DNA from 3 places in the Turicibacter sp. H121 genome. Region 3 is predicted to be linked to each of the others. Evidence: riboswitches for the same ligand, from Rfam matches in the RefSeq annotation. Region 3 holds a riboswitch; each other region holds the start of a gene.

Region 1 (10,921 bases), 400 kb from region 3:
ATTGTACGGTTGATTACATCTAATTGTTGAGCACGTGTTAACTTAATGAAGTTTACAGCGTATCCTGATACACGAATTGTTAATTGTGGGTATTTCTCTGGGTGTTCCATTGCATCTAATAAAGTATCACGGTTAAATACGTTGATATTTAAATGGTGACCTTTTTTAGCAACATAAGCATCCATGATTGCTACTAAGTTTTTGTTACGTTCTTCATCTGTACGTCCTAATGATTTAGGTACTAATGAGAATGTATTTGAGATACCATCTTGTGCAGATTCAAATGGTAACTTCGCTACTGATGACATTGAAGCGATTGCTCCGTGAGAGTCACGTCCGTGCATTGGGTTTGCACCTGGTGCAAATGGTTCACCTTCTTTACGACCACATGGAGTTGTTCCTGTTTTCTTACCATATACAACGTTTGATGTGATAGTTAAGATAGATTGAGTTTGTAATTTTGCACGATATGGTTTATGTTTACGGATTTTTGTCATGAATGATGACATAACGTCTACTGCGATTTGGTCTACGCGATCATCATTATTTCCGTATTTAGGGAAGTCTCCTTCAACTTCGAAGTCAACTGCAATACCGAATTCATCACGGATTGGTTTAACTTTTGCATATTTGATAGCTGATAATGAGTCAGCTACTACTGATAATCCAGCGATACCTGTTGCTGAAACGCGTTCTGCATCTGTATCGTGTAATGCCATTTCAATACGCTCATAGCTATATTTGTCATGCATATAGTGGATGATATTTAATGTATTAACATATAAATCTGCTAACCATTCCATTACTTCATCGTAACGTTCCATTACTTTGTTGTAATCTAATACTTCATCAGTAATTGGTGCCCAGTGTGGTCCAACTTGTACTTTAGATTTTTCATCACGACCACCGTTGATTGCATATAATAATGCTTTCGCTAAGTTAGCACGTGCACCAAAGAATTGTAATTGTTTACCAACTTTCATTGGTGATACACAACATGCGATAGCATAGTCATCACCGTAGATTGGACGCATGATGTCATCATTTTCATATTGGATTGCTGAAGTTTTGATTGACATTTTTGCACAGTATTCTTTGAAACCTTGAGGTAATTTTGTTGACCATAATACTGTTAAGTTTGGTTCTGGTGCTGGTCCTAAGTTATCTAATGTGTGTAATACACGGAATGAGTTTTTAGTTACTAATGGGAATCCATCAGTTGACATACCAGCGATTGACTCAGTTACCCAAGTTGGATCTCCTGAGAATAATTCATTGTAATCTGGAGTACGAGAGAATTTAACTAAACGTAATTTCATTACGAAGTGGTCCATAATCTCTTGTGCTTCTTCTTCAGTAATTACACCATTTTGTAAGTCACGCTCAATATAGATATCTAAGAATGTAGAAGTACGTCCTAAAGACATCGCAGCACCATTTTGTTCTTTAATTGCAGCTAAGTATCCGAAGTATAACCATTGAACTGCTTCTTTAGCAGTTGTTGCTGGTTTAGAGATATCGAAACCATGTTTTGCTGCCATTTGTTTTAATTCATTTAAAGCACGATATTGTTCAGAAATTTCTTCGCGTAAACGAATAGTTTCTTCATCCATGACACGTGAAGTGTTGTTATGGTCTTTTAATTTTTCAGCCATTAAACGATCTACCCCGTATAAAGCGACACGACGGTAGTCTCCGATAATACGTCCACGTCCGTAAGCATCTGGTAATCCTGTGATAACACCTGATTTACGAGCTGCACGAATTTCTGGAGTGTAAGCATCGAATACACCTTGGTTATGTGTTTTACGGTATTCAGTGAAGATATGAGATACTTCTGGATCTACATGGAATCCATAAGATTCAGCAGCTTTTTCAGCCATACGAATTCCACCGAATGGTTGTAATGAACGTTTGAATGGTTTGTCAGTTTGGAAACCAACGATTTTTTCTAAATCTTTATTTAAATATCCTGGTTCATGAGAAGTAATTGTAGATACGATTTTTGTATCTAAGTCTAAAACTCCGCCAGCTTCACGCTCAGCTTTAGTTAACTCCATTACTTGGTCCCATAATTTTGTTGTTGCTTCAGTTGGTCCTGCTAAGAAAGAGTCATCCCCTTCATAAACAGTGATGTTTTGATTGATAAAGTCACGCACATCAATTTTTTCTTGCCATTCTGTACCTTTAAAGCCTTGCCAAGCTTCCATGATAGTTCCTCCTTATAGTTCTCTTAAGAACCTCTCTCTGAAATTTCAAATCTTATTGTTACCATAATTTTACAATAAGATTCTTCCCTTTGTAAAGGGGTTACACTATACGAACATAATATTTAATAACTCCCCTTAAACATTATAACGTATATATCTTTTACAGTTATTATTATATTTCCAACACTGGAAAAAATCAACTTATATACATTAATTTTTTTTAAATATTTTTATTTTTTTCTAATATAAGGGGTTACGCTTACAATCTTATGGATAATTTACCAATATAATATAGAAAATAAAGATAAAATCATAATTTTGATATTAAAAAAAGATATCTCTTTCCTAATAAAATAAAGCGTATCTGCTACTGATTGTAATCAAAAAAATAAGGCGTTAACTCCAAGTAAAATAATCATAACTCCTCCAAAGATGTTTGCTTTATTTCCTATCATATGCCCTAATGTTTTTCCAAAGGTTGATCCTATATAGGAAAATAAAAATGCAATAGTTGCTATGAGAATAGTAGCCAAAATTAATTGCTCGTAAATTAACCCGTAAGTAATTCCGGCTGCTAAAGCATCAATACTTGTCGCTATCCCAAACATCGCAAGTAACTTTAAGGATAAACCCTTTTTTTTATTGAAGCCCATCTCATGAGATTCAATATATTCTTCTTTCGAACTTTCAAAAGCTTCTTTTAACATTCTGACACCTAATATAATTAAAATCACACCAGCGATTAAATGATTATATGTCGTGATTTCTCCACTAACAAACTTTAATGAAACAATTCCAATGACAAATAACAGACCTTGAAAAAAGCCAAAACTAATGGATACTTTAAGACGATCTCTCACTGTATGGGCTAATCCATCCATTCCTAATGTAATAGCGACCGCAAATGCATCCATAGCTAATGCAACTGACATTATCATGATAACTACTAAATATTCTTTCAACGATTCTCACCCCAACTTTAGTTTCCTTGTATCTTTACATCTTATCTAAATCACTACAAATATATGATTAAAATTTTTCTATCTCGTATTATCCTTATATAAGATTTAATAACTTCGCTTCATTTATGGTAAAAAATGATTGACTTTCCACAAATAGGATTTATAATAGTTATTAAGATTTACAATTTTATACAACTTAACAAACTCTTATCACGAGAGGCGGAGGGACAGGCCCAATGATGCCCGGCAACCAATCAGTCATGATACGGTGCCAATTCCTGCAGACATTGTCTGAAAGATAAGGGAAAGTGTGATCTACATATAAATTATGTAATACACCTTTCTGCTTATCGAAGTAGAAAGGTTTTTTTATTTCATAAATAAGAAAATTGTAGCATCTGATTAAGAGAACGAAAGGGGAGAATTTCATGATTGTTCTTGATCAAATAAAAAAAATATTTAATACGAATTCTGGACGTGTCACTGCTGTAGATTCAGTTAACTTGTCTATCCAAAAAGGGGAAATATTCGGAATTATCGGTTACAGTGGGGCTGGAAAAAGTACACTAATTCGAATGTTAAACTTACTGGAACGTCCAACTGAAGGGACAGTTACCATTGATGGGAAAGATTTAACTCAAATCTCCTCTAAAGAGCTTCGATTGGCTCGACAACAAATTGGAATGGTCTTTCAACACTTTAATTTACTCTGGTCACGTACGGTATTTGAAAATATCGCCTTCTCACTTGAGATTGCAGGAGTAAACAAAGACGAAATCAAGCCACGAGTTTTAGAGCTTATTCAATTAGTTGGTTTAAGTGGAAAAGAAGACAATTATCCCTCTCAATTGAGTGGTGGACAAAAACAACGCGTTGGGATTGCACGTGCATTGGCTAACAATCCTAAAGTTCTACTTTGTGATGAAGCCACTTCAGCCCTTGATCCGCAAACAACAGATGAAATTTTAGATTTACTTGTTCAAATTAATAAAAAATATAACTTAACTATTGTTCTAATCACACATGAAATGCGTGTGATTCAAAAAATTTGTCATCATGTGGCGATTATGGAAAGTGGGCGTATCGTTGAACAAGGAGATGTCTTAACGGTTTTCTCTAATCCTCAGCATCCAGTTACTGAACGTTTCGTTAAACAAGTAGCGAGTGAAGATGACTCAATTGAGACGGTCGAACATCTAATTAAAAAGTTCCCTAAAGGAAAAATTGTTCTTCTGAAATATCTAAAAGAAAAAGCAGAACAACCTTTCATCACAAACGTTATTCGTAACTACCAAGTGGACATTAATATTATTCAAGGAAAGGTCGTACAAACTCAAGAGGGTGGCTACGGTTCTCTTTATGTTCAACTTACGGGTCTAGAAATCATTCCAGCTCTTAATTATTTAAAAGAAGTTGGGGTAGAAGTTGAGGTGATTTCATAATGTTTTTATTATTACTACCAAATGTCAAATGGGATAAAATGTTCTCGGCAACGCTTGAAACATTATATATGACTGCTATCGCAGGTATCTTCGTCTTTATTTTAGGATTAATTATCGGGTTAGTCTTATTTTTAACAGCACCGAATCAACTCTTAGAAAATAAATGGATTAATCGTGTTTTATCAGCATTTGTTAACATTTTTCGTTCAATTCCATTTGTCATTTTAATCATTCTTTTGTTAAACTTTACAAAATTCTTAGTTGGGACGGTCCTTGGGCCGAATGCAGCCCTACCAGCTTTAATTATAGGAGCCGCTCCTTTCTATGGGCGTCTTGTTGAAATCGCGCTTCGCGAAATTGATAAAGGTGTCATAGAAGCTTCCATTGCAATGGGAGCTTCACTTTGGACGATTATTCGAAAAGTCCTCATTCCTGAAAGCTTACCTGCTTTAGTTTCAGGAATTACGGTTACAACGATCTCACTTGTTGGATATACAGCAATGGCTGGTGTTATCGGTGCAGGTGGTCTTGGAAATCTAGCTTACTTAGATGGATTCCAACGTCATCGATTTGACGTTGTTTTTGTAGCAACCGTCATTATTTTAGTAATTGTCTTTGTGATTCAGTTTATCGGAGATATGATCACTAAACAAATTGACAAACGTTAATAAAAACTATTTATTCAGTTAAATCCTTAATCAGTTGATTAAGATTTATATATCACTCGTTGGGGAAAACGAGCAAAGAATATGAAAATTTAAGGAGGAAGTTAAAAATGAAAAAATTATCATTAGGTTTATTAAGTTTAGTGGCAGCTATTTCTTTAGTTGGATGTGGAAATAGTGGTGAAGAGAAAACAACATTAAAAGTTGGAGCAACAGCTGTTCCTCATGCAGAGATTTTAGAACAAGCCAAACCATTACTTAAGGAAAAAGGAATTGAATTAGATGTTGTCACATTCCAAGACTATGTCTTACCCAATACAACTTTAGATGAAGGAGAATTAGATGCGAACTACTTCCAGCACATCTCTTACTTAGAGGGATTTAATGAAGAGCATGGAACACATCTAGTTAATGCAGGTGGAATTCACATCGAGCCAATCGGTATTTACTCTAAAAATTATAAATCTTTAGATGAATTACCTGAAGGCGCTACAATTATCATGAGTAATTCAGTTGCTGATCATGGACGTATGTTATCCTTATTACAAACAGAAGGATTAATTACTTTAGATTCTAATGTAGATGCTAGTGTTGCTACAGTAGAAGATATTATTGAAAATCCTAAAAACTTAACATTCAAAACCGATATTGATCCAGGTATGTTAGTTACTGTTTATGAACAAAATGAAGGAGATGCGGTTTTAATTAACACAAACTATGCATTAGACGGTGGATTAAATCCAATGACTGATTCTATTGCTATGGAAGGATCTGAATCTCCTTATGTAAATATCATCGCTGTTAATAGCGGAGATGAAAACCGTGATGATATTAAAACATTAGTTGAAGTTTTACGTTCTAAAGAAATCCAAGATTTCATTGTTGAAACATATGCAGGAGCGGTTGTTCCTGTTTCTGAATAATTCATTTAAAAGCACTCAAGTAAATCGAGTGCTTTTTCATATCCTACGTTTAAAAAGTATGAAATAATAAATGCTATAAAAGAGCCATAATATAAATTGATAGATTATACCATAAATACAGGTAATTTATGGTATAATATTGAAACAAAGAAAGGGTGAGAACGATGATTGAATTCAAATCGAGTTTAAAGATTAAAAATGAAAAAACAAATTTAGTAGTTGGCGTTTTCTCAGATATCTCTCATGACATTATTACTCAATTAGATAAAGCATTAAATAAACGTTTATCAGTTTCATTAGAAGAGGGATTAATTCCAACTAACTTTAAAGATATCACGCCAATTTATCCATTAGGGCAAATTGAAAGTAAAAAAGTTTATATTGTGGGATTAGGCAAATCAACAGATTTTACGGTTGAAAAATGTCGTAAAGTTTTAGGAAAAGTCGCAAAAGCAGCAAAAGAGGATGTAACCATCTTATTAGAAACATTCGATTGTAAAGCTGTCTCAATTAATGAATTAGCGACAGTTTGTGCTGAAGCTATCACTTTATCAACATATAAAATGGAAACTTATAAGACTGAAGAGAAAGCTACAACACCTGTTAATTTCTTCATCCATTGCGATTCACAAATTACAGATGATTTAAATCGTGGAGTGATTTACGGAGAGGCAACAAACAGTGCTCGTCAATTATTAAATGAGCCAGGTAATAAATTAACGGCAACAGATTTAGCGAGTCATATCGCTCAATTCGCTAATGAACATGAATTAGAAATTCGCATCGTTGAAAAAGATGAAATGGAACAACTAGGAATGGGTGGAATCCTTGGTGTTAACCGCGGATCCGTCCAACCTCCAAAAATGATTGTCGTGAAATATCAAGGAACACCACGCTTTGAAAATATCACTGCCTTAGTTGGTAAAGGTTTAACGTTCGATACAGGTGGATATTGTCTAAAACCACGTTCTGGGATGGAAGCAATGAAAGGTGATATGGGGGGAGCCGCTTCTGCATTCGGTGCTTTCCAAGTTGCGGTACGCTTAAACTTACCAGTCAACTTATTACTTGTTATTCCATCAACAGATAACATGATTAGCGGAGATGCAATCAAACCTGGTGATATCCTAACAACAATGAGTGGGAAAACTGTCGAAGTAACAAACACAGATGCTGAGGGACGTTTAATCTTAGCAGATGGTATCACATTTGCTAAACACTTAGGTGCAAGCAAAATCATTGATTTAGCTACTTTAACAGGAGCAATTATTGCAGCATTAGGTGCTGATACAACAGGAGCCTTTACTAATAACCAAGCCTTCTTAGATGAATTTCAGAAAGCTGCTGATTTAACAAATGAATATATGTGGCAAATGCCTTTATTCCCTCGTGATCAAAAAGCTCTTCGTAATAGTGATGTAGCTGATTTAAACAATGCTCCAATCGGAAAACCTGGAGCGATTATGGCTGCAGCCTTCTTAAAAGAATTCGTTGAAGATACACCATGGATTCACTTAGATATTGCTGGAACTGCTGATTCAAAAACAGCTTATGATTTAGGTCCAAAAGGTGGAACTGGAGTTATGGTTCGTACAATCGCAAAATACTTAGAATTACAAGGATAATGCCTAATCTAAAGAGATATCGTCTAACGATATCTCTTTTTTTGTTTTTAATCATAATCCTCCACTTCTTAAAATACATTAGATATTAATTATGAAACATTGATGGAGGATTAAATATGTCAGAACTAGTCAAAGATTTGGAACATATTATCTGGTCATACTTAGCAATTCCAATATTGTTATTTGTTAGTTTAATATTTACGTTCTATTTTCAAGGCGTTCAATTTAGATTTAAAAAAATGATTCAGTGCTTAACTAAAAAATCATCTAATAGTAGTGTGTCCTCCTTTCAGTCATTTACAATGGCATTAGCTGCGCGAGTAGGCGTTGGTTCATTAGCTGGAGTTGCTCTTGGAATTTACATCGGAGGACCTGGAAGTGTATTTTGGATGTGGATAAGCGCCTTAATTACAGCAGCCGCTTCATTCGTTGAAAGTACACTTGCACAACTGTATAAAAAAAGAGATGGGGATATTTATATTGGAGGGCCTGCTTACTACATTGAATATGGAATGCATCAAAAAGGATTTGCAGTTATTTATGCTTTTATTATCGTCTTAACCTATACATTTGGCTTCAGTGCAATTCAAGCCAATACTATTGCAACGTCATTTAGGGATGTATTATCTATTCCTCCACTATTAACTGGAGTTGGATTAGCATTGATCACTTCAATGATTATTTTTGGTGGGGCTTCAACAATTGCTAAAATGACATCAAAGATTGTTCCAATTATGGCTCTATTCTATATAGGAATTGGTCTTTTTGTTATGATTACTCACTTTGATTATATTCCAACTTTTTTTATGACTATTTTCCAAGATGCTTTTCAGCCATCTCCCTTAATTGGAGGAACCGTGATGTATACCATCATCATTGGAATTAAACGTGGTGTTTTTTCTAATGAAGCTGGAATGGGATCGGGTGCTCATGCAGCCGCGGTAACTAATAGCGATAATCCTACTGATCAAGGCTATATTCAATCTTTTGGAGTTTATGTTACAACACTATTTATTTGTACGATTACTGCTTTTTTAATTATGGTGACTAATGCCGTGGAAGTTGGCACGACTCACAGTAATGGAATCGAGTTAACTCAGTATGCTTTAACAGAACTATTTGGCCCAATTGGTGGAGTTATTTTAGCGATTTCTATTTTCTTCTTCGCTTTTAGTACCATTTTAACTGGATATTTTTATGGTGAATGTAATGTAAAATATTTATGTAAGAATGAAAAGATTCTTTATCCTGTCAGAGTAATTGTGTTAATTGTGATTTTGATTTCATCCATCGGCTCAGCCTCATTGATTTGGTCACTTGTCGACTTAGGAGTTGCATTAACTGCCACAATTAATGTTATGGCCCTTTGTTATTTGGCTAAAGAGGTTAAAGTTATTATGAATAAGAAAAGGTCGTAAAGTTAAACTTTACGACCCTTTCTGTTATTTTACTGGAGTTTCTAAAAATTGAATTAATGAGCATGGCTCACCATCATCAAATAAACGTTCTGAATCATCTACTGTTTTACGGATTTCATCCTTAATTTCATCTAGCTTTTGTAAAATTGTATCTGTATGGAATGTTTCTACGTTATAGTATAAAAATAAATCTTCAAACGCTTTAGCTGTTCGATTTAACTCTTGATTAATTTTAATAAACGAAGTGATATTTTTACTCTTAGCTGCATTTTGGAAATGTTCTAAATCAAGGCGAATCATTTCAATTACATCATCTTCATTTTCGTATTCTTTTAAGGGAAGTGGATACGGTTTAAGACGTTCTAAGAAATAACGATTTGATCGATTGATATTATAGACATAAGATAATTTAAATTCTCCAATATGAAATCTCACATAACAACATTTTGCACTTAATTGGAGAACTTCTCCCCCCATTTGTCTTAGTTTCATTTCATGTTGTTCAGCTTCCATTTCTAAATAACTAGCTTGAGTTAAAACGCCTGAAGTTGTATAAGATCGAGTAGGTCTATAAGTTCGCGAGTATTTTGGCATAATTCATTCTCCTTTAAAAGAAGTAATAGTATTTATAGGATATTTATTCTAATTAGACATAAAAGATCAGAATATAGACTGTGGAAATGGCAACAGCAATTATCATGATTGGGAACCCAATTTTCAAAAAGTCACCGAATGATAGTTTATATCCTTTTTTGTGCAACATCCCACTAACAATAACATTAGATGAAGCACCAACGATACTACCATTTCCACCTAAACATGCACCTAAAGCTAATGACCACCATAAAGCCGTTGTATCCATTCCTGTCATTTGTCCGATATTTAAAATTAACGGAATCATAGTTGCGACGAATGGGATATTATCTAAGAAAGCCGAAGCAATGGCCGCTACCCATAAGATTAATAGTGACGTAATCATCACACTTCCACCTGTTAGGCTAATTAATCCACTTGCTAATACTTCAAGGACACCTACTGTTTCAAGTGCTCCAACCATAACGAATAATCCCATAAAGAAGAAGATGGTTGGCCACTCTACTTCCTCTAACACTTCTTCTACGTCAACTTTACTAATTAATAAAAGAATACCAGCACCTAATGAGGCAATAGTCGCTGATTCAATTCCGATTGCATGGTGTGTAGCAAATCCAGCAATTGTTAACAATAAGATAATTCCACTTTTTTTGAGTAGGGTTGAATCAGTAATTGCCTTAGACACATCAAACTGTTCAATTTTCTTCTTATTATCTTCACTAATGTGTAATTGTTTATGGAATATAAGTTTTAAAATCAATAACACAACAGTGAAAATAACAAGCACAATCGGTCCTAAATTAAATAAAACATCCGTAAAAGATAATCCTGTTGCCCCACTAATCATAATGATGGTTGGATCCCCGATTGATGTCGCAAGCCCACCAATATTTGCACTAAAGACTTCGGTTAATAAAAACGGTATTGCATTTAAACCTAATGTTTCTGTTATAACAAAGGTCACTGGAGCAATTAATAAAATGGTTGTAACATTATCGAGTAAAGCAGATGAAACAGCAGTAATAATAGCGAAATAAACCATAATTCGCCAAGGACTTCCCTTTGATAACTTAGCTGTTTTA
Region 2 (10,921 bases), 380 kb from region 3:
TACATCCACCTTTATATCAAAACATTGAAATCGTCTAAAATCACCACTAATATCCTCTCCATCGGAAATGGAAATAGCATTTGAAAACATCGGTCCATGCGGAGTTACAATGATAATTGTCTCAGGTTCTTTAGTTGCAATTTCTTGTGCAATATCATAACAAGCTAAACTTGTTTGATATAACTTTAATTCTTCTCCTTTACCTATATTGGGAACAATTATTGGAGGATGCGGCATTAAATAGTAACCTTCCAAATCTCCACCTCATTTCTTTTTTTATCTTTAGTAGTTTATATCCTTTTACTATTCATATTCTTATCTAAGCAAGATAAAGTGCACTTTTAAAAAGTATAGGATAAAAACAAATGTTTAAAATAAGAAAGTGATGCTAAAAAATTTAAAAAAATGAGGTAATTATTATGACATGGTTCGTACATGCTCTCCAATCACATCCAGAGCTTGCCTTATTTTTAACATTGGCCATTGGATATGCAGTTGGAAAAATTCAAATCGGATCATTTAAAGTCGGATCCGTCACTGGTGTACTTATTACAGGTGTTATTATTGGACAATTAAATATTACGATTGACGACACTGTTAAGTCTGTGTTTTTCCTTCTTTTCTTATTTGCATTAGGGTATAATGCCGGACCTCAATTTTTTAAAGGATTAAAAAAAGAAGGAATTCCTCAAGTAATTTTTTCTGTTATCGTCTGTGTCATTGGTTTAATTTCTACGATTATAGTCGGAAAAATTCTCGGATACAACGCTGGTCAGGCCTCTGGTTTAGCTGCAGGCGCTTTAACTCAATCAGCAGTTATTGGTGTTGCACAAGATGCTATATCAAACTTAAGTATAGCTGCTAGTGATAAAAAATCAATGATGGATTTTGTGCCCGTAGGTTATGCCGTAACATATATCTTTGGAACGATTGGTTGTGCTTTTATTTTAGCCACTGTTGGACCAAAAATACTTGGTGTTGATCTTGAAGAAGAAAGTAAAAAGCTTGACAATATCTCAAAAGATAAACTTGAAAATAGCTTAGAAAATTCACGGGCGGGTGACTTAGACTATCGTGCATATATTATTAGTGACAAATATGTTGGACAATCAGTTTCAACTATTGAAAAAAAACTGGCACGAGATAGTATTCGTTTATTCCTTGTTCGAATTAAACGCGAAAATAAAGTGTTCAAGCCAGCCGGTGATGAGGTCATTCAAAAAAATGATCATGTCGCTTTCGCCTTTAAAGAACGAGATGTTGAAAAAATTAACTTATTAGATATTGGACAAGAAATCTCAGATTATCACTTAATTAACTTCCCAACAGAATCACTAGCTGTTTACGTTAAAAGTGATAAGGTTATTGGTAAATCAATTAAAGAAATTCGTCATCATACACTTACTCGAGGAGTATTTATTTCTAAACTTCAAAGTACTGGTGAAGAAGTACCTTACCAAAATGATACAATCGTCCAAAATCATGATGTTCTTACCTTAACTGGACCGGTAGATGACGTTGAAGTACTGGCTTATCAATTAGGTCGTCCAGCGCGTAATTCTGATGAGACAGATATGATTTTTGTAGGCCTTGGGATTCTACTTGGTGGATTAATCGGGATTCCAGCTTTAATGATTGGAAAAGTAGGAATCAGTTTATCAACAAGTGGTGGGGCACTGATTATGGGATTAATCTTTGGACTACTTCACTCACGTCGTCCAACCATTGGTCGTATTCCCTCAAGTACTGCCTGGTTCTTAAGTAATGTAGGGCTAGCAGCATTCGTTGCTGTCGTTGGAATTAATGCTGGACCTGGTTTTGTTTCTGGATTAAAAACATCTGGAATTAGTTTCTTTTTAGCTGGTGTCATTGTAACTATCATTCCAACATTGGCAGGAATTTTATTAGGGAAATACGTCTTTAAGTTCAAGGCACCCATTACACTTGGTGCTACTGCAGGAGCATTAACAACAACTGCTGCTATCGGAGCTATCTGTGAAAAGGCGAAAAGTAATGCCCCTGTACTTGGATACACTGTCCCATACGCGGTTGGTAACATTTTATTAACCGTTTGGGGTTCTATCGTCATTATCTTCTTCTCCTAATTTAAAAATAGTTTGAACGTTTGAAAGGAAGTTTTATATGACAACACACGAAGAAAATAGACGTAAAAAAATTCAAGATATGATTAAGAAGGTTGAAAGCTTAAGTCCATTCGAATTAAAAGATGAACTGATTAAAATGGCTAAAAAATCAGAGCAAAAAGGCATTCGAATGATGTTAAATGCTGGACGTGGTAACCCAAACTGGACAGCCGCTACTCCTCGTCAAGCATTCTTTACTTTTGGACAATTTGCCGTAGAAGAAACCCAACGAACATGGTCTGATAAAGATTTAGCGGGAATGCCGGAGAAAGCAGGAATTTATAATCGCTTCTTAATGTATACAAAGCATAATTCTAATGCTCCTGGTGTTGAGTTATTAAAAGCTATTATTGAATATGGAATTAAGGAACATGATTTTGATCCTGATAGTTGGGTATTCGAATTAACAGATGCTATTATTGGTGACAATTATCCAGTTCCTGATCGTATGCTAATTCATACTGAAAAAGTAGTTAAGGACTATGTCATTAAAGAGATGGGAGGTGACCCTAAAACAGCAACTCATGATTTATATGCAGTTGAAGGTGGAACTGCTGCTATGTGCTATATCTTTGATTCATTAATCGCCAACCGTATTTTATCACCAGGTGATAAAATTGCTCTGTTTGTTCCAATCTTTACACCTTATGTCGAAATTGCAAACTTACCTCGCTATCATTTCGACATTGTTAAAATCTATGCTTCTGAGGTTAATGAAAATGGACGCCATACGTGGCAATATCCTAAAGAACAGCTAGATAAATTAGCAGATACTAAAATTAAATTAGCCTGCGTCGTTAATCCAAGTAATCCACCCTCAGTGGCAATCAATGAAGAGTCTATGTTCTACTTGAAACATATTGTTGAATCTAAAAATCCAGATTTAATGATTGTTACCGACGATGTTTATGGGACATTCGCAGATAAGTTTCAATCTTTAATGTGTTCAATGCCTTACAATACACTAGGCGTTTATTCTTACTCAAAATACTTTGGTGTAACAGGTTGGCGTCTTGGCGTCATTGCCTTAGCAAAAGATAATGTCTACAATCATTTAATCGAGCAATTACCCGAGGACGCAAAAGATATTTTAAGAGAACGTTATGGTGCTTTAACAACTGATCCAGATCATATTCCATTTATCGACCGTATTGTAGCAGATAGCCGTCAAGTCGCACTTAACCATACGGCCGGATTATCGACCCCACAACAAGTACAGATGGCATTTTTCTCAATCTTTGCTTTACTAGATAAAAATGATACGTATAAAAATCAAACAAAAGAAATTTGTCGTCGTCGTAAACAGTTATTACATACTTACCTTGATGAACTTACCTTAGAAGAAAATCCTTATAGTACGTCATACTATGACGAAATTGATTTACTGGTTTGGGCAAAACTTAAATATGGTGAGGAATTCGTTGAATACCTTAAAGAGGAACGAAATTCATTAGAGTTCTTATTTGAATTAGCTGATCGTTACAGTATTGTCTTATTAAATGGTAGTGGATTTGAAGGACCATCTTGGTCAATTCGTGTTTCATTAGCTAACTTAAAAGATGAAGAATATGCTGAAATCGGTAAAGCTATTAATGAATTATTCGCTAAATATGCAGAAGATTGGAACGCATTTAAATGGTAATCACTATACAGAACTGATATCTAAAGTTACTTTTATAAATCAAAGATTTTCATGATGTAACAACTTATCTCTCTCTATATATAAGTAGCCCTAAAAGAATGATATACCAAGCCTGATTCTGAAAATGTAAAATATATTTCTCTATGTATATAGATAACAATAAGAAAAAGCTGTTGATTTAAACGTCAACAGCTTTTTCTTATAGTAACTTTCCACATTTAATACATGTCGTTGCATGCCCTCCATTTTCCATTCCGCATTCCGGGCAAATGGTCGAAACAATGGTTTCTCGTTCATCATTTAATTTACTTCCACACGTTTGACAAAACGTTGATGAAATCGGCATTTCCGTTTTACACTTCTCACATCGCTTAATCCCTTTTAACTCGTTTAACATCACTTCATATCGATCAATAGTCTGTAAACATCCACCAATTCCTTGGCAAATATCCGTATATACTAACTCCGGATTATTCTTATGCATCTGATAATAAAGTTGTCCCAACTTCATATATAATTTATTTAGTTTCTTCTCTTCCTCAGAAATTTGCGAATTAATTTTTGTCATCTCAGCTAGTTCTTTCGTTTTTTTCATCGCATCTTGTCCTGTTTGAGAAACTTTCTTTCCAAGTCCTTCAAAAAATGAATTCATTTCTTCTCCTCCTATCCCAACAGCTTTGATTAAATTACTTCATTATATTCACTAATCATCACTTTATGTTTTCTTCAGCAAAATAACAATGATAAAAACAAGAAAACACATAGATTGCTCTATGCGTTTGTCTTTGACTATTCAGCTTTTAACAATGCAAACTCATCTTTAATTTCTTTTAATTTTTGAGAATCTAACAGTAACTCTAAACTAATACGTGCTAAAATTTCAGCACTATCTAAAACCGCTTGATCACCTCTTTTAGAAGCCGCCGCCTCTTTGAACTCTTTAGTATGACCAGCAACATGAGGTTCACAAATTTTAAGTGATGGATGAATCGTTGGAACCACTTGACTCACATTTCCTGCATCTGTTGAACCACGTGAAGCATTCGGATCAAGTTCCTCTACTTCTAGTCCAAGGTCAGTCACCACTTTTGTAAATAATTCATTAAACTTTGGATAAACAATTAAATCTTCCACAATATTTTGATAAGTCGTATATTTTAATTCACATCCCGTCGATAAAGCTGCTCCTTCTGCTGCTTTAATCACACGTTCAGTCACTTCTTCGCAAACTTGAATCGTATTAGCACGAATATAGAATCTTGCTTTTGTATATTCAGGAATAATATTTGGAGCATCTCCACCATGTGTAATAATTCCATGAATACGAACATCTGGTGTCACTTGCTGACGAAGTGCGTTCACTGCATTATAGAACAAAATCATCGCATCTAAGGCATTAATTCCTTTTTCAGGACATCCCGCTGCATGAGCTGGTCGTCCAAAGAATTCAAACTCAATTGGATGATTAGCAAGAGAAGGTCCAGTAATAGTCGTCTTGCTACCTGGATGAATCATCATACAAACCTCAACGTCCTTAAATAATCCTTCGCGAACAAATGATCCTTTTGCACTTCCGTTATCTCCCCCTTCTTCAGCAGGCGTTCCAAATACAACGACTTCCCCACCCGTTTCTTCAATCACTTGAGCTAATGCACAACCGGCTGCTACACTACTAGCCCCGATAATATTATGTCCGCATCCATGACCAAGTCCAGCTAAAGCATCATATTCAGCTAAAATCCCAATAATCGGACCTGGTTTAGAGGATGCTTTACGAGCCACAAATCCTGTTTCATGACCTGCCACATTCACAGTAACATCGAATCCGGCTTGGCGTAATGTCTCACTTAATAACTCACAGGCAAAATATTCTTCGTTTGCACTCTCAGGACGTTCATGAATTTGATGACTAATCTGAATAAAATCTTCTCGACGTTTATTTAAATAATCTTGTACTTTAATAATTTTTTGTTCCATGATAATCTCCCCCTATACTCTTATTCAAAAACTGGAATACTTGCCCCTTTATATTCCTCTTCAATTGCTTTTTTCGTTTCCTCTGTTTGATAAACTTCCACTAATCTTTTTAATGTTGGATTATCTTTATCCTCCGTACGAGCCGCAATAATATTATAATAATTTACAACAGACTCACTTTCTGTATTTTCAATATAGATAGAATCATTTAAAGGTGATAAGTTAGCTTGTACGGCAACTCCATTATTAATAACTGCAATTTCTGCATCAGCTAATGAAAGTGGTAATTGTTGTGCGACTAATTCAACAACTTCAAGATTCTTAGGATTTTCAACAATATCCTTTACAGTTGGTGTAATTCCAACTTCATCCGCTAATTTAATTAAACCCGCATCTTGTAATAATAATAAGGCGCGTCCTCCATTTGATGCATCATTTGGAATTAAAACAGTTGAATCATCTGGTAACTCATTTAAGTCAGAAATTTTTGATGAATAGATTCCCATTGGAGCTAAAACCGTATAGCCAATTGATGTTAAATCTAAATTATGATCGTTAATAAATTGTTCGAAAAACGCAATAGTTTGGAAAGAGTTTGCATCAATTTCGCCATCAGCTAATGCTTGATTCGGTAAATTATAATCACTAAATGTTACAAATTGTAAATCAATCCCTTCATCTGCTAAACGTGATTGAACACTTTTCCAAATCTGATTGACTTCTCCATTAATCCCTAATTTGATGACTTTGTCAGTATCTCCTGATTGTCCACCACACGCTACTAATAAAATTCCTAAACAAATCGTTGTTACAATACTTAATAATTTCTTTTTCATTTCTATCTCTCCCTTTGATTTTTTTCTTTGTTCATTAATGACTGAACTTTCGTTCAAGTACTTCCCCAACACTTTGAACGATTGAAACTAAAATGATAATAATAATGACCGTTACTACCATAATATCTCCCTTATAGTACTGATACCCATAACGAATAGCGAAGTCTCCTAAACCTCCACCACCGACATTTCCAGCAATGGCCGAAAATCCAATTAAGCTAACCGTCGTAATCGTTAGTCCATAAATAATTCCACCTAGCCCTTCTCGAAGTAGGACACGATAAATAATTTCAAATGGCGTTGATCCCATTGCCTTTGCAGCTTCAATCACACCAGGATCCACATTTAATAAGGCTGATTCTACTTGTCTAGCAACAAATGGCGCAGTTCCTACCACTAAAGGAACGATTGCCCCTTTTAATCCAATCGATGTTCCGACAATTGCTCGAGTTAATGGCATAATAAATGCTAATAAAATAATAAATGGAATCGAGCGAAAAACATTAATGAACTTCCCCACTATCAGATTAACTGCTTTTTGTTCTAACAAATGTCCCGGTCTTGTCACGACTAAAACAACTCCAATGGGTAAACCAATTAACACAGCAAACAATCCCGAGATGACCACCATCAATAATGTATCCCATAGCGCTTGAATTAACTCTGGAAAATACGCTACGACATTCGGACAAATTTGATTAAGCAACTGATTCATTCTTTAACACCTCCACCTGAATATCTGAGTTTTCTAAATAGTTAATCGCACTAAAGATTTCTTCTTTGTTACCATGGAAGCTAACAATCAAATGACCAATCGGGGTCTTTTGAATAATCTCAATGCTTCCAAATAAAATACTTGCCTCTACATTAAATTGCTTTGATAACTTCGAAATAAAGGCATGTCCTGTTTGCTGACCAACAAATGAGATTTTAACTAGCTTCTCTAAGTGACTCAGTTCTTCTAGTGGTGCTCTTTCTGCTAATAACTCAAAGATTTTCTCATCTTGGAATAATGAGGACACAAAATCTTTTGTAATCTCTGATTGTGGATTTGAAAAGACACTAACAATATTTCCTTGTTCAATAATACGGCCCTTCTCCATGACCGCAACTTTATGACAAATCTCTTTAACCACTTCCATTTGATGCGTAATTAACACAATCGTTAATCCTAACTCTTTATTAATTTCTTTAAGAAGTTTTAAAATCGACTTTGTCGTCTGTGGATCAAGTGCAGATGTTGCCTCGTCGCATAATAGAACTTGAGGGTCATTAGCCAATGCTCGTGCAATGGCCACACGTTGCTTTTGTCCCCCACTTAATTGGGAAGGATACACATCTGCTTTATCCTCTAGACCCACTAAATTCAAAAGACGTAGTACTTTTTCCTTCTTTTCTTCTTTACTAATTTTTTGACCTTTTAACGGATAAGCAACGTTATCAAAAACAGTTCGTGTCTTTAATAAATTGAAGTGCTGAAAAATCATCCCAATTTTGTGACGAGCTAATCTTAATTCTTTGGGCGATAATTGATTTAGCACTTGACGATTAACAATCACTTCCCCTTCAGTTGGAACTTCTAAAAAATTTAAACATCGAATTAAAGTACTCTTGCCTGCACCACTATATCCAATAATCCCAAAAATTTCACCAGCTTCTACTGTCAAATTAACCTCTTTAACCGCTTCAACAATCTTCCCCTTTAGCGAAAAAGTTTTACTCACATTCTTCAGTTCAATCATATTGACTCTCCTTTCTTGCTGTTTCCAAAATAAAAACGGACTCCTTATGCTGATGAAAGAAGTCCGTTCAAATCTAAATAAATTCTCACTCACTCCCTCATCTTTCAGAATAGCTCTGTCGGATTTAGCACCTTTGTACATTGTACTGGTTGCTGAAGCTTCATCGGGCCTGTCCCTCCACTTCTCTCGATAAGGATTATTATTCAATTAAAAAAACTAAGGATTCCTTCTGAGAAATCAGAAGAACACCTTAGTTTAAAATCAGCATACTAACCTGTTCTCCTCATCTTTCAGAATAGCTCTGTCGGATTTAGCACCACTGTACATCTGTACTGGTTGCTGAAGCTTCATCGGGCCTGTCCCTCCACTTCTCTTTATAAGGAATCACGATTCAATTGGAATTATTTAACTTATGGATACTATAACATCTATTTTTCTATTTGTAAATCTTTTCTTACATAATTTGTATTTTTTATGAAAAATATTAATTAATAATGAAATTTTTTCTTCAACTCATGAATCATCTGACGATCCGCAAAGAAGAATAAACCGACACAAGTAATGATCGTATAATAACTTCCAATAATAGCAATTTGACGGAAGATAATGACTTGGAAATAAATCATCGCTAAAATCACAATTCCCATCAATCCAAACATTAATTGATAAATAACTAAATCCGTAAATCGCTTTGGATTAAGAAGAATCATGACAGTAATTATAGTTGTTCCAGCCATTAACCCCAGCGGGAAAATAATCTCTAAAGACCACCCACTATATCCCAAAAAATAATCAATAATGATTGATAAAGCCGATATTCCAATAACCTGTGTTAAAATATTTGGACCAATATTTCTTTTCACACGTGATCCTAAAATAGCACTAATAGTTAAGTAAAGTGTTGCAGCTGTAATAATGAATACCCAATTCCATTGAAAATCTTGAAAAATCCCACTGATAAATGAGAAGGAGATAATCATCATGGCTAAAAAAATAATGGATTTTCGAATAGAAAAACGGCGTTTTTTTGCAAATTGCTCTGGATAATCTCGTTCAATTTCAAATTCAACCGACTCCAGTAATTGCCCACAAAGTGGACAGTTATTCAATTGATTTTGTACTTTCATCTGACATTTAGAACAATATTTCATGATTAAATTCCTCATTACAAGAGATTGTTATATCAATCCCGTATTTTTTTAAAAATCTGAAAAAGTATCTTTGAATATCTGTTTCCTCTAAAGAGGAAGTAAATGTTAAAACAAATTGATCATTACAAGAAATAACACCACAACGAATCGGTTGATGAGGGGTCACAGGAATCATCATTCGCATTTCCTCAACATATGGAGCTAATGATTCAGGTAACACGACACGCCCTAAATTTGATAACGTTGTTGTAACCCCTTTGTCCGCTTCATGGTAAATATGACGCATGACCATGTTCTTAATTCCTAGTGGTACGAAACGAATCATCATGTTTTTTTGAGCACTGACATTATCATTAATTTTTTGATTCACAACTTCTGGCTTTTTACCCTCATTCAATTGGTTTGAAACGTCTTTTAATAAGTCATCAAAGCTTAAGTTAGGACCTGGCGTAACCGTCACATTAACATTTGAAAAAAAATTTCTTAACGTATGTGAACCAAATCGCCCTCTTAAATCAATAGGAACCGTGACAATAATAGGATGAAAATCCTGATTAAATTTATAATTTTGTTCATAGATCGCATAAATCAAAATTGAACATAGCAAGCTGGATACGGTCACTTCATATTGCTTTGCGATACGAACGACCTGTTTAGCAGACATAATCCCATGAATGACCTTTAATTCTTGAGGACGTTTTTTAATACCTGTTATTTTATATGCTACAGTTGTTTTCGGTATGACTTTTGATTGAGCTTCACTTTTTACCTTTAAAAAACTGTCTTCATCCATCGCAGGTAAAGATGAATGATCTCCTCCTATCACAATGGATTCCGTCGCTAATTCTGGATATAAACGTTTGAGATAATGATAAATGATAACCTTTAAAAACTGAGTGGCTCCTGCACCATCTGCCAGCGCATGAAAGACTTCTAAATGAATCATTTTCTCATAATAAGTAATGCTAAATAAATAATTATTATTTGTAAATTTCGTCATTTTAGAACAAGGATATGTATATTCTTTTCGGATACGAGGCTTTTGTAAGTTCATATCAAAGTAATACCAAAAAAATCCATTACGTAAACGTACACTAAAGGAAGGCATCTCAATCAGTGCTGCCATTACCGCCTCTGATAAAAGATCCGCTTGAACAGCTTCTTTCATCTTCACTGATAAACGAAACACATTCGTTGCCTTTGAACTAGAAACAAGAGCATATAACTTCGCCACATTATCTAATTTACTCCAATAAAACGTTTGAAAATTCTCATTCATCCCTCATCTTCCTTACTGTTTCAATATTAACGATAGAACTATACTTCACTTATCATACACTAATAGACACATAGAATCTAGCCGTACCAGTTAAACTTTACTTCTATCATTCTGATTTTTCCTCACCCTAACTTACCTTTTAGTTTAGTA
Region 3 (10,921 bases):
GATAAAAATATTACTTTTTCAGAAAATTGGATGAAAGATGTTCAGATTAACGGGATCCGCTCTAAGGTGATTTCTGGTATCCTCTCTTTTCAACCGACCCATTGTTACAACTGTGGTCATCTCTTTGACTCACAAATCATTAAACACGGCTTCAAAACCTCTCGTATTAAGATGATGAAACTCTCTGGCTTTGATACCTATCTCGATTTAAAAAAGCAACGCTATAAATGCCGTCATTGTGATCGTACCTTTACGCTTAAAACCTCTCTTGTGGAATCTAATTGTTACCTTTCTAATCCCCTTAAACAAGCCATTTTCCTAGAGGCTAGCCATAAAAAATCCGAGTCAGATATTGCCCGTGAACTCAACGTATCCCATTCAACGGTCAATCGGATCATTCATACATCGTACGAGGAACAATCCCTTCATTTTAACTCTCTTCCAAAGGTGCTTTGTTTTGATGAGTTTAAGTCGGTCAAATCAGCGGAAGGGGCTATGTCATTCATTTTTTGTGATGCTTCTAATGGGAAGTTAATTGATATCGTTGAAGACCGTCGTCTAAGCACTTTAAAACCTTATTTCATGCGATTTTCTAAGGAGGCCCGTGAAGGTGTAACTCACGTTGTTATTGATATGTATGCTCCGTATATGACACTCATTAAAGAGGTGTTTCCCAACGCTAAAATTGTTTTAGATAAGTTCCACGTCGTTCAACTTTTATCTCGTGCCCTCAATAAAACTCGTATTCGCTTCATGAACCAAAACAAAGAATTCTACAATAAATTCAAACATTATTGGCGCCTTTTATTAAAAGCCCAAGAGGATATCCATTCTACCCACTACTTCTATTCTAACTGTTTCAAAAAGCAGATTTCTCAACAAGAAATCATCGACTTTTTACTCGCTTTAGATCCGGAATTAAAAGCCACTTATGACTTCTATCAAACCATCAAACAGGCCATCAAACTTCGCAACTTTGATGCTTTTCATCATGCCATTCAAAACCCCTCTGACTTACTTTCACCTGAAATGAAAACAGCTTTAAAAACATTAACTAACTACCAAGATTATATCAAAAATACGATTGAAACATCTTATACCAATGGAGTGCTTGAAGGGATTAATAACAAGATTAAAGTGATTAAACGCATGGCCTTTGGATACCGTAGTTTCTATCATTTCAAAGCTAGAATTTTGATTATCCATAAGTACACCTTTGAACAAAAAAATAAAAGGAATCAAACTGCTCAATGAGCAGCTTAATCCCTCACGATTACAGGTATAATATTTCTTCACCCACACCAGTTGACAAAGAGCCTAAAAAACTCGCAGATTAATATAACACATTAATCTACGAGTTTTAGTTATATACGCAGTTATATCAATTAGATACGGAAGCTTGATTTTAATGAAACAATACGATTGAATGATAACTTCCCATCTTTTGTACGCTTTGGATCAACATTAAAGTATCCGTGACGGAAGAATTGGAATTTGTCGTGTGCTTGAACATCTTTCATATTTTCTTCTACGAATCCTTGAACAACTTCTTCAGAGTTTTTATTGATACGCTCTAAGAATGGTAATCCTTCAGTTTCTTCATTTTCAATTAATAATGGTTCATATAAATGGAAATCAGCTGGAATATTATGTGTTGCATCTACCCAGTGAATTGTTCCTTTTACTTTACGCCCTGTAAATCCAGATCCCGATTTCGTTTCTGGATCATATGTTGCATGAATTTCAACGATATTTCCTTCTTCATCTTTAATGACATCAGTACATTTAATGAAGTAAGCATGTTTTAAACGAACTTCGTTTCCAGGGAATAAGCGGAAGTATTTTGGAACTGGATTTTCCATGAAATCTTCTTGCTCAATATAGATTTCACGAGAGAATGGGATTTGACGAGTTCCCATTTCTGGCACTTCTGGATTGATTTCAGCATCTAAATATTCAACTTGTCCTTCTGGATAGTTAGTAATAACTACTTTTAATGGACGTAAAACAGCCATTGTACGAGGAGCTTTTAATTTTAAATCTTCACGAATGAAGTGTTCTAACATTTGTGGATCAACTGTACTTACAGCTTTTGATAATCCAACTTCTTGGATAAAGTTTGTAATTGCTTCTGGTGTATAACCACGACGGCGTAATCCCGCTACCGTTGGCATACGTGGGTCATCCCATCCATCAACAACACCTTCATCCACTAATTGTTTTAAATAACGTTTCGACATGACTGTATTCTTCATGTTTAAGCGAGCGAATTCAATTTGGCGAGGTTTTGCTTCTGTTTCACAGTTTTCAATTACCCAATCATATAGTGGACGGTGATCTTCGTACTCTAATGAACATAATGAGTGAGTAATTCCTTCAAATGCATCTTCTAATGGATGAGCATAGTCGTACATTGGATAGATACACCATTTATCACCTGTATTATGGTGAGTTGTATGTAAAATACGATATAATGCAGGGTCACGTAAGTTCATATTAGGAGAAGCCATATCGATTTTAGCACGTAATACTTTTTCTCCATCTTTGTAAACACCTTTACGCATGTTTTCGAATAACTCTAAGTTTTCTTCAACAGAGCGATTACGATAAGGTGATTCAACACCAGGTTGAGTTAAGGTCCCGCGGTTTTCACGCATTTCCTCAGGTGTTTGATCATCAACATATGCCTTACCTTTTTTGATTAATTCAACAGCATGCTCATACATTTTCTCGAATGTATCAGATGCGAATAATAATTCGTTATATTCAACACCTAACCATTTAATATCATTGATAATCCCTTGAACAAATTCTTCATCTTCCTTAACGGGATTCGTATCGTCAAAGCGAAGGTTCATTTTTCCACCGAACTCTTTAGCTAATAAATAGTTTGTTAAAATGGCTTTCGCGTGACCAATATGTAAATAACCATTTGGTTCTGGAGGGAAGCGTGTAATAATTTCTTTGTGCTTACCACTCTCTAAGTCTTCTTTCATAATCGTCTTAATGAAGTTTGAATTTTCATTGACCATTTCCATAAAAAACACCTCGCTAAAATTCAAAACTAATGCAAATATTGCGCCTTTAATATATAAAAATCTATTTTTAGATTATATCACAAGTCTAGAATACATAGTAACATTATTCCACTATTTCCAGTGAAAAATTCGTCATTTGACCAAATCTTGAGAATAAGTCTTTAGCTAATTCCACATCCTGTAATAAACCATCCGTCCCATTAAATGATGTAATGAATAATAAAATAGTTTTCGTCTCTTCTGTAATACGAGTTCGAGGTGTATCGGATGTCGGTGTTCCAAATGGACCTACTTCGTCACAATACACTGGGATATTTTCAATATTAATATTTCCACGACCAATTCCTTCATAAGGTTCATCCTGGCCAATACGAATCAAAATATCTCCTTGAATCTTATCTTCATCTAATACAGCGACACTACGTTGCGTTCGAGCTGATAAAACATTTCCAATATCCACAGCATTATTAACAAAGTAAAGCCCATTACCTTTAATTAAACGACGAAGTAAAGCTTCTGTTGATAGACGATAACGTGACGGATCCTTCCCTAATGCTTTATATCCGGCACGAGCTGCCGCAATACGTGGTTGTTTTAACAGCGTCTCTAGCGTTAATTGTTCCATCATCTCTTTTTCTAGCTGTTCCATCTCTTGTTTTAATGACTCCTGTGTTGGTGTCACTTCTGTATCAAAAGACATGATGGCTAAACAGTAACCAGGAACTTTCTCCTTTAATTGTTTATCAAGTGTAATCTTCTTCATAAAAAACCTCCGATAATGTAACTTTAATTACCATTATACAATTTAAAAAAGATAGTTTAAAACTATCTTTTTATTCTTTTTTAAAAGATTCAGCTTCTCGATCCTGTTCTTCCTTCTTCAACTGTGCGTAAGCAATAGCCAATTCTTTTAATTTATTTTCTCTCTCTTTATCAATACAGTATTGATGAACATAAATCATCATGCCAAAAGAAATGATAATTAGAACGCTTAAGTTCACGACATCTACTAATAAATAATTCATTCGCTCAAAATAATATTGATTCGAAGATAAAACATAATAAACAATCAAACATAGTCCATACCACTTCAGCCAAGAAAATAGATGCTCTGGTGAAATCTGAGTGATACGTAGTTGATTAATAAAAAATAATAAGAGAATGGATATCGATAGCAATAAGAATAAATTAACAACCACTTTGATCACCTCAGACAACTAACAGTTACTAATAGCATTGACCATTTTTTGAGTTTTTATTCTTTCACTATAAAGTGTTCTAAATCTTCTATCGGTAAAGCTTTTGAATGGTAAAGATATAGCCTATCCTCATAAAACTCGACGTTTATTAGAGCTTAAAGTCAGTGTATAAAATATTAAAATTAACCAAGATTATCCCCATCAAACTAATCCTATTTTCTTTATTCCTGTCTAATTCCTTCGACCCAAAATGTTCATTTCATTATAACAGATCGTTTGTAAGGCTTATACAAAACCTGCTTCTACTATTTAATCTTTAAACGAATTTGATCGATCCGCTCTCCATCATCACTTAAAATCGAAATCACAACCTCTCCTTCAGCAATTCCTTGAACCGTACCACCTTGTGTAACTGTTGCCACCCCTTCATCACTACTTAACCACAAAACATTCTGATGACTTGCATCTAATGGTAAAAGTTCATAATCTAATGTAACGAATTCACCTACCTTCAATGACCTCACTTCTGTTTTAATCTGTAGCTTTTCAACTGGAATCACGACTCTAACATCAAAACCAATCTCACTATTTTTGGATGATACAATTCGAGTAATTCCCGATGAATTACCAATAAGCTTATCTTGTTTAATGACTGCTATCGACTCATCCGTGCTTTCAAATTCGAGTGTGGATAATTCTAATTGAAATCCCCCTAATAATTGAGTCAACTCTACTTCTTCTCCTACGGAAAGAGCGACATACGTCATCACCTCGTTCGGACGATTAGATGTCTCTTCATTTAATAACATAAAATCATCTCTTGAAACATAAGCCTCACTCGTCTCAAAATTATACGTTATATCAGACTCGATTACTTCTTGTTCTGAAATTGGCATATCACTTTGAATTTTGAGCTGATCCTCCATTTGAGCTAACACTAAAACAGGATAGTTACGAATGCCCGTACTTTGTTGTTGATTTGAAGTTAAATAAGCAAGATTCCCTTCTGAATCCAAATGAACAGGAATCACTTGATTATTCTGTTTAATCGCAAGTTGATAATAATTATAATCCTTACCACCTAATGCTTTATCCATACGATAGTAATGCCCCGCAATTTTTTCACCCCAGTAAGGGTCAGAGGCATATTTAACATTCATCCCACTTCCTTTATTCCCAACGTGTGGACCATAGTATCTAAAATCCGAAACAGCATCAGTATATCCCCAAGACACATAGCGTTCTGCATGATAGAATACACCGTTACGGATACTCGTAAACTGTGTGGCATTCCCATATGGATTTTGATCCGTCGCATTCATCCCAAACGTATTATTCTTCTCAATCGCAATCTTACTTCGACCATAACCACTTTCATGTAAAGCCATTGAAAACTCTAATCCCCCATTAATCCCAAATAATTCTTGGGCTTCTAAAAAGCTTTCTCCCTCATCTACTAACTGACTCTCACCTTCAGTTGGTGGATAAGTAACAGCCTTTTGTGTATAACCTAACTGATTTAAATAAGTATTCAACTCATCATACGTATAATTTGTTTTTGAACGATACGGGAGGTATTGAAAATAATTATAGAAGGGTTCACTACTATTTATTGCTCCTACCCCATCAACTGAAATCGATTGCCAATCATCATAAAAATAAATCCCATCATAACTATAATAACTTTTTCCTTCTTCCATCCACTGCGGTGCTTTACCGATAATCAAAGGTGTCTTTGCTAAAGCATCTCGAACATCTTGTGCTAAATAATGAATGAGATCTTCACCTTCTTTGGTATAGTACGAAATATTTTGAACTTGATTACTCGGAATAATACTGACCCATGTTTCAGTACTTGCCGAAGCATCATACACCGCATGACGATCAACCCAACCATCATAACCTGACATATAAATTTTAAATGCATCTTCTGTTTCATCAACTAATAATGCCTCATCAATATAACAGGCATTAATATACGTATCTAGTGTTTCAGAATTCGTTAAATTATGATTAGCTCCACAAGTCGTCGTTTTAAATTGAACAATAGTTGGGTCCATCGAAATCACAATCATGCCATCATTCAAAACGACTAAAACTCCATCATCAAACGTCAAGCCTTGAACCTTAGACTTTAATTCCTTTGCTTCTTCAAACGTTTGTAAACAAGCAACATGTTCATAACTTCCATCAGACTTTGACATCACTACTTCATAATAATAAGGATCACAATAGGCACTAACAATCTTTGTACGTGTAGTTTCTGTTGTATTACTCATATTTGTATTAATACTGTAGTAATAATACGGGTTAAATAAATCAGACAAAGATTGAATCGAAAATAACTGATCAACGACTTGTATATAATTAACTAATCCACTGGGATTATAAGATCGAAGTTTTTCAAAAGTACTCTCTACCGTGGAAAAATCCTGATAATCACCTGAACCTAAATCATCATCTGCTAATATCTTTATTTGTGCCGATAATAAGCACAACAAACACACTACTAATATACATAATCTCTTCATCCTTCTAGCTCCTATATAAAAAATTACATGAAACTCATTAAAAATCTGATTTCTTAGTATGTCTCCTAAAATAAGATTCATACTTCGTTATACAAAAAAGCTCTAGCAATCAAAAGGAAAATATTGTATAATACTTAAAATCTTAATGATGGAGGTGTGATATGAAACGAGAACATTTAAAGAAAGGATTATTTCTCTTGATTGGACTGATGACAATCTATTGTTTTATGAAGTTAATCTATAGCCTATCCGCTCAAACCGGTCGAGAGTCTGGCTCCCTCTCAAATAGTTTATATTTATTCCTCAGTCAATTTGAATTCTTAAATAACTTTTTACATCAATGGGATCAATTTGTTATTAAAGTACTTTATAAATTAAACTTAGAAGAACTTTATCCTTTTATCTTCTCTACCTATAGTAATTGGAGCTTTATCATTCGTAAATGGGCACATTTTGGGATTTATATGATACTTGGGATACTTTCAATGGGGGTCTTTACTTACGCCTTTAACTTCTATAAAGCCTTCTTAATTACATTTTATTGTGGATCACTCTTTGCCTTTACTGATGAAATCCATCAACTCTTTGTCGAGGGAAGAACAGGACAGATTAGTGATTTTGAAATTGATGTTTTAGGCCTAGTGACCGGCATGACCTTCTGTCTTTTTATCTTTGTGATTGTAAATTTGATCCAATTTATTAATAAACATCTCAGTAACAATAACTCAAAACAGCAATATTCTAAAGAGAAACCAATTATTGAACGAACCCCCTTTACATTAGACGATTAACAAACCAAACTAATAATATTAACCCTTCTAATGATATAAAAATACCCCCATAATAGAATTTAAAGTGATTCTTTATCAGAGATAGAATCACTTTTTTCATCTACTATAGAGGTGCTATCCATTTCATTTAACACCAGCTGTTCTTTCTAATTATAAGAATAGCTGATGTCTACATTTTTAAAGATAGAATTTGTACTCGTCGTTGTAAACTTCTAATATTAACACTTTTTAAAATCCCACCATCTTCACCATCTAATGTCCACTTAACATCTTGCTCACTCTCAACAGTCATACGATCCGTCTTAAATGTCACCACATATTCTGGATCATATTGAGTATTTAAAAAGTCATTTAAGATTCGATGAATATCAATCAGATTTTTTGGAGCACGAATTAACGTCACTTCAAATAAACCATCACTTAGATCAGCCTGATTTCCAAATGCATTTTTTATACCTGCGACAGAATCTGAGTTAGAAATCATTCCAAAAATATAATCCCCTTCAATCACACCATCACGGTGAGTAATCTTACACTTATACGATTGAATGGTAGGTAACTTTAATAATCCCTCAATTAAGTAAGCTAATCCGCCTAACATATTTTTTCGTGGTTGTGGAGTCTCATAAGCCACATCGGTAAAGGCTCCAAACGCAGCAACATAAGTAAAATATCGACTACCAAACTGTCCAATATCAATTGGCATCTGTTTCCCTTGAATACATAAATCTAACGCTTTAGGGATATTTTTAGGAATTCCAAGTGTAGTAGCAAAATCATTGGTCGTTCCAGTTGGAATGTACGCAATTGGTGTATTCGCATTTGCTTGGATTAACCCTGTGATGACTTCATTTAAGGTTCCATCGCCTCCACTTGCAACGACTAAATCATAATTTCTAGCCTCTTTCATTTTCTCCACTGCATCATATTTAGCTTTAGTGGGATACACGACCACCTCATATCCAGCTAAGCTCAATTGGCTAATAATCAGTAATAAATAGTCCTTTATTATCCCACGTCCTGAAGTTGGATTAATAATAAGTAATAACTTCTTACGCACAGAGGCACTTCCTTTCAAAAATTTAAACTTTAATTTTACATTATATTATATCACCTATTGTCAAAAAAATGTCGTTTATGATTGTAGAGATTCTAAGTACACAAATAAAAGCCTGATTCAAAAATTAGAACCAGGCTTTTATTTTATTAAAATTGTGATTTTAAAGCTTCAACTTTATCTAAACGTTCCCATGGTAAATCAACATCTGTACGTCCAAAGTGTCCGTAAGCAGCTGTTTGTTTATAAATCGGCTTACGTAAATCTAACATTTGGATGATTCCTGCTGGACGTAAGTCGAAGTTTTGACGAATAACTTCTACAATCTTGGCATTTGATACTTTTCCTGTTCCAAATGTATCAACCATGATTGATGTTGGCTGAGCAACACCGATGGCATATGATAATTGAATTTCAATTTTATCAGCATATCCCGCTGCAACTAAGTTTTTAGCAACATAACGAGCTGCATAAGCTGCTGAACGGTCTACTTTAGTTGCATCTTTTCCAGAGAATGCTCCACCACCATGACGTGCATATCCTCCGTATGTATCAACGATAATTTTACGTCCTGTTAATCCAGCATCTCCGTGTGGTCCACCAATGACAAAGCGTCCTGTTGGATTAACTAAGTAGCGAGTATTTTCTGTTACTAAGTTTTGTGGTAACACTGCATCAAAGACATGTTTTTTAATATCTGCTTCGATTTGTTCGTGACTTACTTCTGGTGAATGTTGTGTTGAAAGTAAAACAGTATCGATTGCAACTGGTTTTCCTGCCTCATCATATTCAACTGTTACCTGTGTTTTACCATCTGGACGTAAGTAATCTAAGGTTCCATTTTTACGAACTTCAGTTAAACGACGAGATAATTTATGTGCTAATGAGATTGGTAAAGGCATATATTCTTCAGTTTCATTTGTGGCAAAACCAAACATTAATCCTTGATCCCCTGCACCAATTGCTTCAATTTGCTCATCAGTCATAATTCCTGTACGAGCTTCTAATGCTTGATCAACCCCCATTGCAATATCTACAGATTGTTCATCAATAGCTGTTAACACAGCACAAGTATCTGCATCAAACCCATATTTCGCACGGTTATATCCAATTTCACGAATTGTTTCACGAACAACCTTTTGGATATCAACATATGAAGAAGTAGTAATTTCTCCAAATACTAAGACTAATCCTGTTGTCACAGACGTTTCACAAGCAACGCGTGCCATAGGATCTTTTGCTAAGATAGCATCTAAAATTGAATCTGAGATTTGATCTGCAATCTTATCTGGATGCCCTTCTGTTACAGATTCTGATGTAAATAATCGACGTTCTGACATACTAATGTCCTCCTTCTAATTACACTAAGAAATACTCTATATTATTAAGTTCCTGACGAGAGATAATAGCTCGGGCCGGTTAATATTTAAAAATCATTAACAAAATCAATCATTCATACCTATAATGGACAATTTAAGAAAAATAATCCACCTTTTCTAAGTAATTCTTTTTTCTTTAACAAACTAGTACATATAATCTATCGCTGGCCGCTCAGATCATGAGCATACTAGCGGATAACATGGAAAGAACAACTTATAGTTTCACCTACGGTGTACAGTTTATCTAACTTTTACTCTGTTTAAAGAGATAAGCTTACATATAGCTCATCTAATGCGGTAAAACCACAAAGGCTGGTCGGATTCACTACTGCTCATCACTCCTTAGCACTTGAGTGGATAACCCCGAAGTTGTCCCTTTAGGCTAACAAAAAAAGTCCGCTATAAGCGGACTTGAATGACTGATTCAAACCCTCTTATTGCTCGAGTTAAACTCGCTTGGGTCGGCACCTTCCTATTCAAGGAGGTTGCCGCGACTTCATAGGCCCCTATGCCTCCATCGCTCTTAATAAGAGTATATTATTATATTTATTTTTAATTTCATTATTAATTATAAGAACAAACTCGTAACTTGTCAATTATTAACGGTTATTCTTTAAAATCTAATTCAACATTTGAAATCGAATCAAAGCGAGTTCCAATTTTTTCAGTCGTAATATGAATCTCTTTGACATCTTTTGAAACTGTATCAATGTGTTTACTTAATTTATCCCAACGTTCCTTATATCGCTTAAATTCATCTCCTAATTTATTTAACTCTTGTTGAATGACTAAAGCATGACGATCGCGTTCAAGATTATTTATAATGACTTGAATCGTTGTTAAAGTCGACATTAAAGTTGTTGGAGAAACTAACCAAACTCGTCTTTGTTGAGCATATTCAATTAAATCAATATGGTAAGCATTAA

What was found. A riboswitch is a leader RNA that binds a small molecule or an ion and turns the genes downstream of it on or off. The one in region 3 is predicted to bind S-adenosylmethionine.
Region 1: it holds a riboswitch for S-adenosylmethionine, as region 3 does, so the genes downstream of both, AT726_RS05725 (methionine ABC transporter ATP-binding protein) here and metK (methionine adenosyltransferase) in region 3, are expected to answer to the same signal.
Region 2: it holds a riboswitch for S-adenosylmethionine, as region 3 does, so the genes downstream of both, AT726_RS09365 (methionine ABC transporter ATP-binding protein) here and metK (methionine adenosyltransferase) in region 3, are expected to answer to the same signal.

Annotation. Positions count from the first base shown of each region.
Region 1 is NZ_CP013476.1:1,172,270-1,183,190, forward strand. Features, by position in the region: gene pflB (formate C-acetyltransferase) at 1-2,210, opposite strand, end outside; gene AT726_RS05720 (manganese efflux pump MntP) at 2,591-3,172, opposite strand; SAM riboswitch class I at 3,377-3,477, shown strand; gene AT726_RS05725 (methionine ABC transporter ATP-binding protein) at 3,601-4,614, shown strand; gene AT726_RS05730 (methionine ABC transporter permease) at 4,614-5,282, shown strand; gene AT726_RS05735 (MetQ/NlpA family ABC transporter substrate-binding protein) at 5,390-6,202, shown strand; gene AT726_RS05740 (leucyl aminopeptidase) at 6,367-7,827, shown strand; gene AT726_RS05745 (alanine/glycine:cation symporter family protein) at 7,944-9,245, shown strand; gene AT726_RS05750 (hypothetical protein) at 9,270-9,839, opposite strand; gene AT726_RS05755 (SLC13 family permease) at 9,892-10,921, opposite strand, start outside.
Region 2 is NZ_CP013476.1:1,949,921-1,960,841, reverse strand. Features, by position in the region: gene amrA (AmmeMemoRadiSam system protein A) at 1-255, opposite strand, end outside; gene aspT (aspartate-alanine antiporter) at 420-2,105, shown strand; gene aspD (aspartate 4-decarboxylase) at 2,143-3,786, shown strand; gene AT726_RS09385 (zinc ribbon domain-containing protein) at 3,986-4,438, opposite strand; gene AT726_RS09380 (M20 family metallopeptidase) at 4,576-5,763, opposite strand; gene AT726_RS09375 (MetQ/NlpA family ABC transporter substrate-binding protein) at 5,784-6,599, opposite strand; gene AT726_RS09370 (methionine ABC transporter permease) at 6,634-7,314, opposite strand; gene AT726_RS09365 (methionine ABC transporter ATP-binding protein) at 7,298-8,341, opposite strand; SAM riboswitch class I at 8,436-8,537, opposite strand; SAM riboswitch class I at 8,622-8,724, opposite strand; gene AT726_RS09360 (DUF6320 domain-containing protein) at 8,830-9,492, opposite strand; gene AT726_RS09355 (hypothetical protein) at 9,476-10,771, opposite strand.
Region 3 is NZ_CP013476.1:1,573,889-1,584,809, reverse strand. Features, by position in the region: gene AT726_RS07645 (ISL3 family transposase) at 1-1,254, shown strand, start outside; gene AT726_RS07640 (glutamine--tRNA ligase/YqeY domain fusion protein) at 1,386-3,038, opposite strand; gene AT726_RS07635 (B3/B4 domain-containing protein) at 3,142-3,801, opposite strand; gene AT726_RS07630 (hypothetical protein) at 3,872-4,246, opposite strand; gene AT726_RS07625 (glucosaminidase domain-containing protein) at 4,543-6,768, opposite strand; gene AT726_RS07620 (VanZ family protein) at 6,930-7,559, shown strand; gene AT726_RS07615 (diacylglycerol/lipid kinase family protein) at 7,729-8,619, opposite strand; gene metK (methionine adenosyltransferase) at 8,766-9,956, opposite strand; SAM riboswitch class I at 10,427-10,528, opposite strand; gene AT726_RS07605 (DNA recombination protein RmuC) at 10,602-10,921, opposite strand, start outside.